DNA from 2 places in the Modicisalibacter sp. genome. Region 2 is predicted to be linked to the other one. Evidence: predicted binding sites of a transcription regulator. Region 2 holds the regulator's gene; the other holds the start of a gene.
The links. Region 2 encodes PhoB, which activates phosphate uptake and scavenging genes when phosphate is short. Its sites were predicted from a motif close to TGTCATANNNNTGTCANA; they were not measured.
Positions count from the first base shown of each region.

Region 1: the regulator PhoB is predicted to act here: its motif matches at 4,656-4,673, upstream of phbB (acetoacetyl-CoA reductase).

Region 1 is NZ_JBSREH010000001.1:156,779-164,842, forward strand. Features, by position in the region: gene minC (septum site-determining protein MinC) at 4-759, opposite strand; gene ACTCB7_RS00715 (DUF349 domain-containing protein) at 1,009-3,783, shown strand; gene phbB (acetoacetyl-CoA reductase) at 3,856-4,602, opposite strand; tRNA gene ACTCB7_RS00725 (tRNA-Met) at 4,774-4,850, shown strand; gene ACTCB7_RS00730 (DUF3429 domain-containing protein) at 4,978-5,442, opposite strand; gene ACTCB7_RS00735 (DASH family cryptochrome) at 5,503-6,906, opposite strand; gene ACTCB7_RS00740 (hypothetical protein) at 7,171-7,332, shown strand; gene ACTCB7_RS00745 (monovalent cation/H+ antiporter subunit A) at 7,423-8,064, shown strand, end outside.
Region 2 is NZ_JBSREH010000003.1:52,638-60,701, forward strand. Features, by position in the region: gene ACTCB7_RS03290 (chorismate--pyruvate lyase family protein) at 32-505, shown strand; gene ubiA (4-hydroxybenzoate octaprenyltransferase) at 536-1,435, shown strand; gene phoB (phosphate regulon transcriptional regulator PhoB) at 1,562-2,251, shown strand; gene phoR (phosphate regulon sensor histidine kinase PhoR) at 2,262-3,620, shown strand; gene fhuF (siderophore-iron reductase FhuF) at 3,563-4,306, opposite strand; gene cysZ (sulfate transporter CysZ) at 4,377-5,120, opposite strand; gene phoU (phosphate signaling complex protein PhoU) at 5,208-5,936, opposite strand; gene ACTCB7_RS03325 (acyl-CoA thioesterase) at 6,270-6,689, shown strand; gene ACTCB7_RS03330 (TRAP transporter substrate-binding protein) at 6,726-7,811, opposite strand; gene ACTCB7_RS03335 (phosphate-starvation-inducible PsiE family protein) at 7,943-8,064, opposite strand, start outside.

The DNA.
Region 1 (8,064 bases), on a different contig from region 2:
TCATCAGTCCAGCGGCGTGATGCTCAATTGGTCGTTGTCGAGGGTCGCCTGCACGGCCCGTCCCAGCAGCCTGGGGTCGATGTCCTCGAGACGCTTGTAGTTCCCTGCCAGCGACAGCAGTTCCGCCCGCAGTTCCCGGCAGAAGATGCCGGCCTCGCGGTCGCCGTGGATGCCGGCCAGCGCCCGCCCGCGCAGCGCGCCGTAGACATGCACGTTGCCGCCGGCCAGCACCTCGGCCCCGGCATTGACCGCACCGACCACCACCAGATCCCCCTCCGGGGCGCTGACCTGCTGCCCCGAACGCACCGTGCCGCGATGAATGCGGCTGCCGACCCCGCCCTGCACGACCGGCGCCGCGGCTTCCGGAGGCGCGGTGTCCTCGGCGGACGGCTCGCCGGCCCCGGGCAGCACGCTCTCGAGGGTGCGCGGGCGCACCTCCTGGGGCGGAAACCAGCCCAGCCCCAGCGCCCAGGCCGACTGCTTGACGGGATCGCCCCCGCCGCGCACGGCCACCGGCAGCAGCTTGTGGGCTCGGCACACGGCACAGATCCGCTCCAGCGCCAGGTGCGGCTCCTCGAGCTTTTCGACACTCAGCATCACTGGCGTATGCTGAAAGAAGGCCGGCGCCTGATTGAGCTTGCCGACCAGCTGCTCGCGTATCTGTTCGGGGTCTGCACTGGTCAGCTCCATGACCGTCATGGGCAGCATCCCCCCCTTGAAGGCGAAGGCACTGCCGGCCCTGTCCATGTTGAGGCTCATTGCCGGTCTCCACAGTCGGATGGTGACATTTAAAGCTAAGCGAGGGGTTGCCGGGCTGCAACCGATCATACGCCCTGTGGACATGACCTGTCAGTGTCTCCGGGCACCGACGCCCGGCCTTTTCGGCCACGCCGAGCCATGCTTAGATAAACGACTGGAACGCCTTGCGCGCACGCCGCGTCGACAGGCCCGGCCGACGCCGTGCCGGCCGGCGTCTTCCGCGCCTCTTTCAGGGATGTATCGCGACCTATGCCCGGATTCCTACGACGATTCTTCGCGCCCCGCTGGCAGCACCACGACCCCGCCGTGCGCCGCCAGGCCATCGAGCGCCTCGACCCCGACACCGACGACGACCGGCGGCGTCTCGAGCGACTTGCCGGCGACCCCGACGCGGCCGTGCGCCGCGCCGCGCTGGCGGCGCTCGACGAGCCGGCCGCCCTGCTGGCCCTGCGGGACACGCACGACAGTCCCGAGTTGCAGGAGCGCCTGCGCGAGCTGCTCAGCGGCCGCGAGGGCGCCACCCCGCTGGCCCGGCGCCTGACCCTGGTCGAGACGCTCGATGACCCCGACCTGCTCGAGACCCTGGCCCGGGAGGGAGACAATCAGGCGCTGCGCCTGGCCGCCCTGGCCCGCCTCGACGACGAGGAACGCCTGCTGCGCCAGGCCTGCGACAACGGCATCGCCGCGGTCCGCCACGCCGCCGCCGAGCGGATCACCAGCGAGACCGGACTGACCCGCCTGGCCCGCCGCTCGCGGCGCGACAAGCAGGTGGCCCGGCTGGCCAAGGCCCGACTCAACCGGCTGCGCGAGGACGAGGCTCAGGCCCGCGAGGCCCGCGAGCGCCGTGAACGGATCCTCGCCGCCCTCGAGGCCCATGCCCAGCACGCCTGGGAACCGCTCTACCCGGGTCGCTACCGCCATCTCGAGCGCGAGTGGGAGGCGCTCGGCGACCTGCCCACCGCCAGCCAGGAGCAGCGCTACCAGGAGGCCTCGCAGCGCTGCCGCAAGGTGATCGCCGACCACGAGGCCCGGCATCATGCCCTGGCCGCCGCCGAGGAGCGTCGCGACGACGCCGACGAGACCCGGCGCTCGCTGATCGAGTCGCTGGAGGACACCCTGGCCAGCTTCACCCAGGGCGAGTGCCTCACCGAGCAGGACATGGCCAGCCTGCAGGCCCAGAAGCACCTGGTGGCACACCAGTGGCAGACCCTCTCCGACCGCCACGCACCGGAGGCCGCGCTCAGCGAACGCTATGCCCGCGCACTGGAGGAATACGACCGCCTGCTGCAGGCCTGGGAGCGGCTCGACCGCCAGGGGGCCGAGCTGGCTGCGTCGCTGGAAGCCGAGGACGCCGCCGCCCTGACCGGCATCCTCGACCGGATCGACTGGCCCGGCGACCTGCCGCCCACGCCGCAGCTCGCCCGCGCCCGGCAGGTACTCGCCACACCGCCCGCGGAGCCGGCCGGGTCGCCGCAGCAGAGCGCCCGCTTCGCCCGCGATCTCGACGCCCTGGACGACCTGCTCGACCGCGGTGCCTTCAAGCGCGCCAGCCGCCTGCACCAGAGCCTGCGCCAGCGCCTCGCCCTGCTGCCCGAGGCGGAGCGGCGTCGCCACCAGCCCACCCTCAAGCGGCTCGGCGCCCAGCTTGCCGAACTGCGCGACTGGCGCGGCTTCGTCGCCGGCCCCAAGCGCGAGCAGCTGTGCGACGCCATCGAGGCGCTGGCCGAGGACACCACCCACAGCGATGCCGAACTGGATCGCCAGCACCGGCAGCTGGTCAAGGACTGGAAGAACCTCGGCGACGCCGCCGCCGACCGCGCGCTCTCCACGCGCTTTCGTGCCGCCTCGGATCGCATCCACGAGCGCCTGGGCCCCTGGAAGCAGCGCCGCGAGGCCGAGCGCCAACAGAACCTGTCCGCCCGCGAAGGCCTCTGCGAGCAGCTCGAGGCGCTGCTCGACAACCCCGACCCGCACGCCGACCCGGACGCCCTGCGCCAGATCCGCGACCGCGCGCGCGAGCAGTGGCAGCGCTTCGCCCCGGTGCCCCGCGACCAGGCCCGGGTGATCGGCCAGCGCTTCGGCCGCATCCGCCACGCCCTGCAGCAGTTGATCGACCACCGCGCCCAGGAGATCGCCACGGCCAAGCGCGAGCTGGTCGAGGCGGCCCGCCTGCTCCAGGAGGACACCGACACCCGGGCGGCCTCCCGTGCCGAGCAGGCCAAGGCGCTGCAGCGGCGCTGGCGCGAGCTCGGCCGGGCGCCCAAGGGCGAGGAACAGACCCTGTGGCGAACGTTTCGCGGCTACTGCGACAGCATCTTCGCGGCGCGCGAGAACGAGCGCGACGACCGCGCCCAGCGCAGCCGCCAGCGCCTCGAGGCCATGCAGGCCCTGATCGAGCGCCTGGATGCCTGGCAGCCCGCCACCAGCGACGACGAAGCCACCCTGGATGCCGCCATCGCCGAGGCCGAAAGCCTCGAGCCGCTGCCCCAGGGGCGGCGCAGCGACGGCATGCGCCGGCGGTGGTCGGGTATCGTCCGCGCCCGGCGCGATCGCCTGGCACGCCTGGCGGTCAGCGAGACGATCGCCCGCTGGCAGGCGCTGCGGCCGCTGCTCGAGGCCCACCTGGCCGCCGACGCTCGCCTGCTCGACGGCCGCCCGGCCGAGGACGTCCCGGCGCCCCCGGCGCTGGCCTCCCCGCTGCAGTCGGCCCACGAGCGGCGCAACGCCGCCCGGCTGGACCCGTCGCCGGCGACCGAGGTCGAGGAGCACCTGACCCGGTTGCGCGTGCACCTCGCCCTGCTGGCCGGCGCCACGGTGAGCCGCGAGGACGAGCCCCTGCGGCTGGCCATCCAGGTGCAGCGGCTCAACGACGGGCTGGGGCGCGACCTGACCCGCGCCGAGGAGCTAGAGGGCGTGCTCGCCGACATCCTCGCCACCGGCCCGGTCGCCCCCGAGCCCTGGCAGCGCGAGGCCGCCGACATGGATCATCACCTGGCGGTCCTGGCCGAACTGCCGCCGCCGTGAGCGAGCCCCGAAACGCCGCGAGCGAGGCCTTGGCCTCGCTCGCGGATGCGGATGATGGCAGGGCGTCGACGCCTAGCCCATGAACTGCCCGCCGTTGATGTCCAGGTTCGCCCCGGTGATGAAACCGGAGCCCTTCTCGGCCAGGAAGCACACCGCCCGCGCGATCTCGTCGGGCTCGCCGAAGCGCTTGACCGGAATCGACTCGCGGATCGACTCGCGGATCTTCTCCGGCACCTTCTGGATCATGTCGGTGGCAATGTAGCCCGGCGACACGGTGTTGACGGTGATGCCCTTGGCCGCCGTCTCCTGGGCCAGCGCCATGGTCAGGCCATGCATGCCCGCCTTGGCCGCCGAGTAGTTGGCCTGACCGAACTGGCCCTTGCGCCCGTTGATCGAGGAAATGTTGATGATCCGCCCGTACCCCGACTCGAGCATGTCCTCGATGACGCAGCGGCAGGTGTTGAAGACGCTGTTGAGGTTGCAGTCGATCACCTCGCGCCATTGCTCGGGGCTCATCTTCTTGAGCGTGGTGTCTCGGGTGATGCCCGCGCAGTTGACCAGCACGCTGACCGGCCCGTAGGTATCACGGATCTCGCGAACCCCGGCCTCGCAGTCTTCGAAGTCGATCAGGTTGGTGCCCGACAGCGCGATATTGTCGAAACCGGCCGCTCGCTGCTCCTCGAGCCAGTTCCGGGCCTTGTCGGGATTGTGATAGCCGGCCACGACCTGGTAACCCTCCTTGGCCAGTGCACGACAGATGGCGGTACCGATGCCGCCGGTGCCACCGGTTACCCAGGCGACGGGTGCTGCTTGTGTCATGTGTTCTCCCCCTGAGTCATGACGTTCAACCACTAACAGTCTCCTCGATCGACGATGTCATCTTTGTGACCTCGCCCCCGCCAGTATGGTCAATATTCGCCACGGCGTGCGAATACCCGACGGACTCTTGACATGACGCAGTTTCTGCGTATACTGGGCTCCACAATTTGATGCGGGGTGGAGCAGCCTGGTAGCTCGTCGGGCTCATAACCCGAAGGTCGTCGGTTCAAATCCGGCCCCCGCTACCAAATTTCGAAGAAGCGGATCAGTCATCGACTGGTCCGCTTTTTTTCGTTGCCGGCCCCACAGCCAGTCCGGAACACGCCACGCACGAGAGCCGGGCAGGCGCGCCTGCCCGGCGGCCTGCCGGACCACCTAGCCGAACAGGCTCAGGCGAACCACCACGGCCAGATGGCACGCCACCACGACAGGCGAAAGCAGGCTGCGCAATCCCTGGTACCAGCCCGGCAACCGCGCGAGGCTGTCGTCGGTCCGCTCGTAAAGACGCAGCAGCCAGAAGCCGATCATCAGCACCAGCGTCGCCAACCGATACTCGATCATCAGCGCCGCCCAGCCGAGCAGGCCGGGCATCAGGCTCACCCACAGCCGCATGGAGAACGCCGGACTCGATTCGCGATCGAGGCTCATGGCGACGCCCCAGTGGACGCCGCCCAGAAAGGTCAGGGTCAGCGCGCTGTAGAACAGGAAGACCTTGATGGCCAGGGCCTGCCACAGCACCGGGGCGACGTAGACCCCGGCCGTGGCAAGAACGAAGGGAAACAGGCCGACCACCCCCACCCCGAAAGGCAGGCGGGCGGGCGGCGACATCTCAGTGAGCATGGCAGCATCCTTGCAACCGTTGATTATCCGAGTAATGCCACAGCGTAGATGGCTTGCAGGTTACTGACCAGTAACACTTGCCGGTGTCATCATGACATGCTGCCAGGCGGCCGGCTCCACACACGGCCCGGCGAAGCGGGTCGGCTGATGGCGCCAGGGGGCGTGGCGGGCCGGCCCCGGCGGCAGCGATGCCAGCTCGGGAAGCCAGTGGGCGACGTATTCGCCGTCGGCATCGTAGCGCAGCGCCTGACGCATCACGTTGAAATAGCGATCCCGGCGCGGGTCCCGGCCGCTCCCGGCCACGTAGCGCCAGTTCTCCCAGTTGCTGGCGGCATCGTAGTCGACCAGCCAGCGCTCGAACCAGGCGGCGCCCAGGCGCCAGTCGACCTGCAGATCCTTGACCAGGAAGCTCGCCACGTTCTGCCGCGCCCGGTTGGACAGCCAGCCGGTGCCCACCAGCTCGCGCATGGCGGCATCGATGAAGGGCACTCCCGTGGCCCCCGCACACCAGGCCTCCAGGGCCGGCTCATGGGCCAGCGGCAGGCGGTGCTCGCCGAACAGCGCCGCCCCGTCCTGACGGGCGGCCCAGTGAAAGTACTCACGCCACAGCAGTTCGTCGACGAAGGCCCGGCGCGACGCGCTCACCCCCTCGCCGGCCGGCCGCTCGGCCAGCTGCGCCATGACCTGCCCCGCGGACAGGCAGCCCCCGGCCAGCCAGGGCGACAGCCGGCTCGAGAAGTCACTGCCCCGCAGGCCATTGCGGGTGTCCCGGTAATGCTCGAGCGGCCCGTCGAGGAACCGCTTCAACCGCTCGCGCCCGGCCCGCTCGCCCCCCTCGGGCCAGGGCCCGCCCCTGGGATCGGCACGCCACTCGGCGGCCTCCGGCGACACCCGGGTCAGCGGCGGCAGGCCACGCGGCGCCTCGTCGGGCCACGGCGGCAGCGTCACCGGCGCCGCCTGCGGCGGGCACGCCTCGAGCCCCGCGACACGGCGCCGGAAGGCGCTGAAGGTGGCGGGCAGCGCGGACAGGGAAAAGGGCAGCTGCTCGCGGGTGAACAGCGTGCCGCCGGCGACGGTCTCGAGCCTCACCGCCGGGGGCAGGCGGCTGGCCAGGCGCTGGACATCGTCGGCCTCCTGCCAGCCGGGGTCGTCGCGCACGCGGACCACGTCCGCGGGCGCGCGGCGCAGCACGGCCTGCAGCTCGTCCACCGGATCGCCGATGCACACCAGCAGGTCGCTGCCCCGCACCAGCAGCTCCCCGCGCAGCGCCATCAGGCTTTCCCAGAGAAAGCGCAGCCGGGCCGGGCCGACCCGGCCACGCGCATCGCCCGGCCGCCACGGCGCCAGCCAGCGACGATCTAGCACATAGACACACAGCATCGTCTCGACGGGGGCGCCGACGGCCCACAACGGATTGTCGGCAACGCGCAGATCATTGCGCAACCACACCAGTACGCGACTCATCGAGCCTCCTCACGATCCACCGGGCGCAGCGACGCCCGCATCGTCTCGGCCTTGCGGGAACCACTCTTGTAAAATATTTTACCCTTAAAGATACACATTTTGTACATGAATGGCCCGGCCCGGCGGCTGGATACACCGCGGGGGGCATGGTAGAGTCGAACACTGACTTCATTTCGGCGCTGTCTTTCCGACTTATTTCCATAATCAAATCAGTCGACTAGCCATTCCCGACGCGCCAGGGAGCCATGAAGGGAGGAAGACACCATGACGGAGCGTCCCCCGCACGGTATCGGCCGTGTGCGCCGCCATTTCGGTGCCGACACTCTGCCCATCGCGCGCCTCGCGGATCGCACGCCTGCCTGGATGCTGACGCCCCGCGCCGTACGCCGCCCCTTCCTGACCGACCCGCCCCGCATTTCCGCTTGATGGTCGTATCCGCAACGACTGAACTGTGAGCCATGCCGCGGCGCCGCGCGCCGGGCCCGCCAGAATGCCAACGACAAGAGCGAGTCGTTCATGTCCGTGTTACTGATCGTGCTGCTGCCCCTGGTCGGCAGCCTGCTGCCCATCATGGGCTCGAATGACCGACGCGGCCGCTGCGCCCTGATGACGGCGATTCCGCCGGCGCTCGCGCTGATCGTCGCCGGCCGGCACGCCGGCACGGTCTTCGCCGGGGGCGTGCCCCGCGCCGCCTTCGACTGGATACCGGCGCTGGGGCTCGAGTTCGCCATGCGCCTCGACGGGCTGTCGCTGCTGTTCGTGCTGCTGATCCTGGGCATCGGCCTGCTGATCATCCTCTACGCTCGCTACTACCTGTCGCCACGGGACAACCTGCCGCGCTTCTACGCCTTCCTGATGCTGTTCATGGCGGCGATGCTGGGCATCGTGATGGCCGACAACCTGCTGCTGCTGTGGTTCTTCTGGGAGCTGACCAGCCTGTCGTCCTTCCTGCTGATCGGCTTCTGGTATCGCCAGAGCGAGGCCCGCAAGGGCGCCCGCATGGCGCTGACGGTGACCGGCGCGGGCGGCCTGTGCCTGCTGGCCGGCTTCCTGCTGCTCGGCCATATCGTCGGCACCTACGACCTGCAGACCGTGCTCGACAGCCGGGACATGATCCAGGCCGACCCGCGCTACCTGCCCGCGCTGCTGCTGGTGCTG
Region 2 (8,064 bases):
CTGGCGCCCCGCCGCCGCCTGGCGGCCGGCGATGAGCCCGGCCTGGTGGCAGTGGCTGGCCTCGCGCGATTCGCTGACCCGGCGGCTGGGCGCGGCGATGCCGCAGCCCTTCGCCGTGCGCCTGCTCGCCCAGCGCCTGGCCCGCCCGCGCCGCGACGAGGCCCGTGCCCTCGGCGTGCCCGCCTCGCACTATGTCTGGTGTCGCGAGGTGGCGCTGTGCAGCGGCGACACGCCCTGGGTGCTCGCCCGCTCGGTGGCGCCGCTGACCAGCCTGACCGGCCAGCGGCTGGGCCAGCTCGGCGAGCGCTCGCTGGGCCACTGGCTGTTCCGCCAGCCGGATCTCGAGCGCGGACCGATCGCGATCACCCGTGGCGCGCCGCCCTTTCCGACGGCCGAGGCGCCCTGGGGACGGCGCTCGCGCTTTCGCCACGGCCGCTTCGAGGTGCTGGTCCAGGAGTTCTTCCTGACCGCCATGGCGGATGAACTGGGGCTGGCGACTCGCTAGACTGTGGCCCGATCGTTCTCGGAGGCTGTCATGCAACCCACCCCGCGTCCCGTCGGTCTGGCTCGCCTGCATCCCGCGCGCCTGCCCGCCTTCCTGCACCTGACCCGGCTCGACCGGCCGATCGGCACCTGGCTGTTGATGTGGCCGACCCTGTGGGCCCTGTGGATCGCCGCCGACGGCCTGCCCGAGCGCGCGACGCTGCTGATCTTCGTCGCCGGCGTCTACCTGATGCGCGCCGCCGGCTGCGTGATCAACGACTACGCCGACCGCCACTTCGACGGCCACGTCAAGCGCACCCGCGATCGTCCGCTGGCCACCGGGCGGATCGGTGCGGGCGAGGCCCGGGTGCTGTTCGCGGGGCTGGTCGCCGCGTCCTTCGTGCTGGTCTGCTTCACCAACGCCTTCACGGTGATGCTGTCGTTCGGCGGGGTGGCACTGGCCTTCGTCTATCCGTTCATGAAGCGCTATACCCACTGGCCGCAGGTGGTGCTCGGCGCGGCCTTCTCGTGGGCGATCCCCATGGCCTTCGGCGCCGTCCAGCAGCAGCTGCCGGCGGATGCCTGGCTGCTGTTCGTCGCCAACGTGCTGTGGACGGTGGCCTACGACACCGAATACGCCATGGTCGACCGCGACGACGACCTGAAGATCGGCATCAAGTCCACCGCCGTGCTGTTCGGCCGGCACGACAAGCTGATCATCGGTCTGCTGCAGCTGGCCACGCTGACCCTGCTCGCCGTGGTGGGCGTGCGCCAGGCGCTGGGCGGCTACTACTGGATCGGCCTGACGGCGATGGGGCTGATCTTCGTCTACCAGCAGTGGCTGATCCGCGACCGCTCCCGGGAACGCTGCTTCCGGGCGTTTCTCAACAACCACTGGGCAGGGCTGGTGCTCCACGCCGGCATCATGATGGCGCTGTGGCCCGAGGGCTGACGCGGGCATTGCGAGCGCCCGGCGTCTGTCACAAGCTTGTCATGCGCGCGCGTTGTAATCGTCATCGTCCTGTCACCGACGGATGCCTGCCGCGGGCGGTGTCCGTCACCCCACGAGGCCAGGGAAATGACATCCAAGACCGTTCTGATCGTCGATGACGAGCCCTCCATCCGCGAGATGATCGCCGTGGCGCTGGAGATGGCCGATTACCGGGTCCTGGAGGCCGACAATGCCCAGGACGCCCACGCCCTGATCGTCGACAGCCAGCCCGACCTGCTGCTGCTCGACTGGATGATGCCCGGCACCAGCGGCATCGAGCTGGCGCGGCGCCTGAAGCGCGAGGAGACCACCGCCGAGCTGCCGATCATCATGCTCACCGCCAAGAGCGAGGAGGACAACAAGATCCTCGGGCTCGAGGCCGGCGCCGACGACTACATCACCAAGCCCTTCTCGCCGCGCGAGCTGGTCGCCCGGCTCAAGGCGGTCCTGCGCCGCACCACGCCACGCGGTGTCGAGGAAGTGGTGGAGGTCGACGGCCTGATGCTCGACCCAGCCAGTCACCGGGTCTCGTCCAACGGCCAGGCGCTGGAGATCGGTCCCACCGAGTACCGGCTGCTGCAATTCTTCATGACTCACCCCGAACGGGCCTACACCCGCGGCCAGTTGCTCGATCAGGTCTGGGGTGGCAACGTCTACGTCGAGGAACGCACGGTCGACGTGCATATCCGCCGTCTGCGCAAGGCACTGGGCGAGGCACATCAGCACCTGATCCAGACCGTGCGCGGCACCGGCTATCGCTTCTCGGCGCGGGGATAAGACCACCGGCATGTACTACTGGAACAACGAGCTCTGGCGACTGGCCTATCTGGTCATCGGGCTGGGGCTGCTGGGCTGGGTGCTCGGCGATCTCGGCTGGGGCGTGGCCGCCGGCCTCGCCCTGTTCGTGCTCATCCACCTGCGCCACCTGCGCGAGCTCTACCAGTGGCTGAACAGTGACCCGAGCGAGGAGCCCCCGGCGGGCAGCGGCGTGTGGGGCGATTTGTTCGACCGCCTGTACCGCTACCAGAAGGTCCAGCGGCTGACCCAGCAGCGCCTGCGCGACGTGATCCACCGCATCCAGGAATCCGCCGAGGCGATGCGCGACAGCGTGGTGATGCTCGACAACCAGGGCAACATGGACTGGTGGAACAGCGCCGCCGAGCACATGCTCGGCCTGCAGGCCCGCCACGATCGCGGCCAGCCCGTCACCAACCTGCTGCGCGATCCGCGCTTCATCGACTACTTCAACGCCCGCGACTATCGCGAGCCGGTGGTGCTGCCCTCGCCGCTGCGCGACGACCTGATGCTGCAGTTCCAGATCACCCTCTACGGCGACAACGAGCGGCTGGTGATGGTGCGCGACATCACCCGGCTGCACCGCCTCGAGCAGATGCGCCGCGACTTCGTCGCCAACGTCTCCCACGAGCTGCGCACGCCGCTGACCGTGCTCACCGGCTATCTCGAGACCTACACCGAGCACGCCGACCAGCTGCCGCCGCGCTGGCAGCGCGGCCTCGGCCAGATGCAGGACCAGACCCGACGCATGCAGAACCTGGTCGAGGACCTGCTGCTGCTGTCGCGGCTGGAAACCGACCACCAGACCGAACGCAGCGTGCCGGTGGCCGTGGCGCCGCTGCTGGGCAGCGTCCGCGACGACGCCGCCGCCCTGGCGGGCGGCGGGCGCCGGGTGCGCGTCGAGATCGACGAGTCGCACGATCTACTGGGGGTCGAGGCGGAACTGCGCAGCGCGGTCTCCAACCTGGCCTTCAACGCCGTGCGCTACACCCCCGAGGACAGCACCATCACCCTGCGCTGGCGCCCCTGGCAGGGCGGTGGCGCCCTCGAGGTCGAGGATGACGGCGACGGCATCGACCCGGTGCACATCCCGCGCCTGACCGAGCGCTTCTACCGAGTCGACAAGGGCCGCAGCGCCGCCACCGGCGGCACCGGCCTGGGGCTGGCGATCGTCAAGCACGTGCTGCTGCGCCACGACGCGCGCCTGGAGATCGACTCCCGCCCCGGCGAAGGCGCGCTGTTTCGCTGCGTGTTCCCCGCCGCCCGCCTGACCCGTCAGTCCATCGGCGAGGCCTACTCGCCCTCCGAGGAAACACCCCGCGCCGCCGGCAGCGGGCAGTTGCCGCAGTAGCCGAGTTCCGGCAGCCGGTAGCGCACGCAGCACAACCGCCGCCGCGTATGGCACGTGCCGTCGGCATCGCGGACCTGGCGGACCGGCCGATGGAGCGGGTTGCGGGCTCCGTCGGCGAACACCCGCCGGGCCATCAGCGCCTCGCCCAAGCCGAGGCCGGGTGCTGCCCACGCCTGTCCACGCAGCTGATCGATCAGGTAGGCGTAGTAGTGCCCGGCGTTGCTCCACAACGTGCGCGGCGCCAGCCCGCCGTGCGCGGCCATGACCGCGATGGCCGGCGCCAGCAGGCGATCCAGCAGCGGCCGCAGCAGTGGCTCGGGGTCGTCGGCCTCGATCATCTCGCCCTCGTGGGGTACCACCAGGCGGGCGACCCGCCCCGCGGCATCCAGCTCCAGCGCCAGCGTCTCGAGGGCCATCGGCAGCCGACGGCCCAGCACCAGGGCGGCCGCCGCCGGCACGAGGATCGCCTGGGCAAGAAAATACTTCGACCACAGCGAGACCAGCGCGCGGTGGTCGGGCCGCGTGTAGTCGCGGCCGAAGACGGCCAGTGCCGGGGCGAGCCCATCCGTCGAGAACAGCGCCGACGCGGCCCGGGTATTCGCCGACGCCGCGGCATCCGGAAGCCGCAGGCGGTCGTCCAGGCCAGCCAGCGGGCCACGGAACAGGGGGGCAAGGGAAGGCAGCATGGACGTCTCCGCTCGGACAACGTCCGCCACCTTAAGTGATAATAATTCTCGTTACAATCTTGCGCGGCAATCAGGAGCGCCGGGGCTTCTCGGCCGGCACTGGCAGATCCCGGTAGTGCTGCTGCCACATCAGCACCGCCCCGGCGACCGCACCGGGCAGCAGCAGCAGGTTGAGCACCGGTACCCAGCTGGCCGCCATCACCCAGCCGCCGAAGGTCAGCGTCGGCCACCAGCGCGAGCGCAGACGGCGGCGCATCTCGACGAAACTGACCAGGTTGTTGTCCATCGGGTAGTCGAGGTAGGTGACCGCCATCATCCAGGCCGAGAAGGCCGCCCATAGAAACGGCATCACCAGGTTCAGCCCGGGCACGAAGCCGAGCAGGAAGAGCAGCGCCATGCGCGGCAGGATATAGCCCAGCTTGACCAGCTCGCGGCCCAGGGCGTCGACGGCGGCGCGGGCGAAGCCGCGATCGTCCAGCGGCGGCCGGCCGGTGACCTGGCGCTCGACCTTCTCGGCGAGAAAGCCGTAGAAGGGCGCGGCGATCAGGTTGGCGACCAGCGTGAAGGTAAAGAACACCACCACCGCGAGGCTCGCCACCAGCAGCGGCCAGATCAGCCACTCGAGCCAGTTCAGCCAGCCCGGCACCTGGCGCATTCCATAGTCGATCCAGCCGCCGAAGTTGTCGAACAGGTAGACGAGGGTGCCGACATAGAGCAGCAGGTTGGCCAGAATCGGCAGAAAGACGTAACGACGCAGCCCCGGCGAGAGCACCAGGCGCGTGCCCCGGGCCAGGGCGCTGAAGGCATTGAGCATGGTCGGAGGATTCCCGCAACGAACAACGAAACGGCCGTCGCGCAGGCGACGGCCGGGGTCGATGACGGCCCGGAGGGCCGTCGGGGATCAACCTTTACCGGTCAGCGAGGAATCGTCAAGCGCATCGATGTTGCGGTGACGGACATCCAGCCCCTTGACCAGGTAGATGACGTACTCGGCCAGGTTGTCGGCGTGGTCGCCGATACGCTCCAGGGCCCGCAGGATCCACATCACGCTGAGAATCGAGCTGATCGAGCGCGGGTCCTCCATCATGAAGGTCATCAGCGAGCGCATGGCGCTGGTGTACTCGCTGTCCACGGCGTCGTCCTCGTGGGCGACCTTCAGGGCCAGCTCGGTATCGAAGCGGGCGAATGCCGTCAGGGCATCGCGGGTCATCTTGCGCACGTGCTCGCTGATGTGGCGGACCTCGACGAAGCCGTGCACCTGGCGTCCGGATTCGGCCAGCGCGAGGGCGTTGCGGGCGATCTTGCAGGCCTCGTCGCCGATGCGCTCGAGATCCGAGGTGGCGCGGATCACCGCCAGCACCAGCCGCAGGTCGGACGCCGCCGGCTGCCGGCGTGCCAGCACCCGCGTGCACTCGTCATCGATCTTCAGCTGCATGTCGTTGACGGCCTTGTCGTTGTCGCGCACGCGTTCGGCCAACCGGGTGTCGCCGTCGAGCAGCGCGGAGATGGCTTCCTGCACCTGTTTCTCGACCAGGCCCCCCATCGCCATCAGGTGGGTCTTGAGTTCCTCGAGTTCCTGGTTGAACTGCTTGGAAATATGCTGACTGTGAGTCTCGCTGGTGATGTCCATGACGTTCTCCGGGGCCGCGCACGAACGGCCGATGAGGTGAAATTCGCTGAGCGCCAGACGCGGATGATGTTCCGGGCACGAAACCGCTGGTGGCGATGATGCCGGAACAAGATTGCATTCCGATGAATCCACGACACCGACATCAGGGCGGGCCGGGCGTCACGAACGGGCCGCGGCTCCCGGTCCGCTCGACTTCGATTGTAGTCGGAGTCGCCCGCACGCAGGAAGCCGGGGACGCCGCGAAGTGCACGGCGAGGCTGGTCGCCCGACGGCGCGGCCGTTTAAGATGGCGGCCAGCTCGTGACAACAACAAGTGCCGGAAGGGAATCGACCATGACCGATCTCGATGATGTACCCGCCCCGCGTGGCGATCTGACCCTCAAGGTGCTGGCCGCCCGCCAGGACACCAACCTCTACGGCGACATCAGCGGCGGCTGGCTGGTCAATCAGATGGACCAGGCCGCCGAGCTGTGCGCCGGCCGCCAGGCCCACGGGCGTACCGCCACCGTGGCGATCGAGGCGATGGACTTCCTCTGTCCGGTCCGCATCGGCTCGGTGGTCAACATCTTCACCGCGGTGCGCGAGATCGGCCGCAGCTCGATCACCATCGACGTCGAGGTGTGGATCCGTCCGCCCCACGAGCGCGACCCCGAGGAGATGCACAAGGTCACCGAGGCCCGCTTCGTGATGGTGGCGCTGGACGACAACGGGCGCATTCGCGCGGTGCCCGAGACCAGCCGGGAGAGCCTCTGAGCCGCCCCGGCCGGTGGCACCCGACGGCGCGGGCCGTCAGCTGACCAGGGCGCGGTTCTTCAGGTAGGCGAACTCGCCGATGTCGGTGTAGCGGCGAACCTGCTGCTGGAAGTCACGGTAGGAGTCGAAGATCTTCTTCGACGCCGGGTCGTTGTCGGCCTGCTCCTGCAGGACCTTCTGCGAGGCTTCGGCGAGCGCCTTGAGCACGTCGTCGGGCAGCGAGCGCAGCTGCACATTGTGCTCCTCGACCAGCGTCTTGAGCGCCTCGGCGTTGCGGAAGGTGAACTCGTCGATCATCGCCAGGTTGGCGCTGCGCGCGGCTTCCTGCACCACCACCTTGAGGTCGTCGGGCAGCGCCTTCCAGGCCTCGAGATTGACCGTGCCCTCGAGAATCGCGCTGGGCTCGTTCCAGGCCGAGGTGTAGTAGTAGTCGGCGACCTGATAGAGCCCGAAGGCCAGGTCGTTGTAGGGCCCCACCCAGTCGGCGGCGTCGAGCACGCCGGTCTGCATCGAGGTGAAGATCTCCGAGCCGGGGATGGTCAGGGCGGTGGCGCCGATGCGATTCATCACCTCGCCGGCGAGCCCGGGCAGGCGGATCTTCAGGCCCTGCATGTCCTCCAGCGAGTTGATTTCCTTCTTGAACCAGCCGGCCATCTGGGTGCCGGTGTTGCCCACCGCGAAGGGCTTGAGGTTGTGCCCCGCGTAGAGCTCGTCCCACAGCGCCATGCCGCCGCCCTGGTACAGCCAGGCGTTGGTTTCGGTGGTGTTCATGCCGAACGGCACGGCGGTGAAGTACTGCGCCGCCGGCACCTTGCCGCGCCAGTAGTAGGAGGCGGAGTGGCCCATCTGCGCGGTGCCCTCGGACACCGCGTCGAAGACCTCGAGCGCCGGCACCAGCTCGCCGGCGCCGTAGACGTCGACCTGCATCCGCCCCCCGGACAGCTCGCCGATGCGCTTGGCGAAGTCGTTGGCGCCGGTACCCAGCGCGGGGAAGTTCTTGGGCCAGGAGGTGACCATCTTCCAGCGGATGGTGTCCTGGGCGCGGGCGGTGGAAACGAAAGGCGCGGCCGCGACACCGGCGGCGCCGGCCCCCAGTGTCGTCAGAAACTTGCGTCGTTGCATGCGGATGTATCTCCGGTAACTGTTCTTGTGCCCCGTGGGGTGTGTCCCTCCCGGACGGCCGTGGCGCGCCGCCCGAAAGGCCACAGTATGCGTCAGGGCTTATTTGACCGGCAAGGCAGGGGGGCCGGCGCTCAGCCGCTACTGCGGTTGCCGTGGCGAACCAGCCAGTAACAGATGCCCAGCCCCAGCACGGCGGCCGCCAGGGCGAGGATCTTGAGCGGCTCGACGGCCTCGAAGTCCAGCACCATGAACT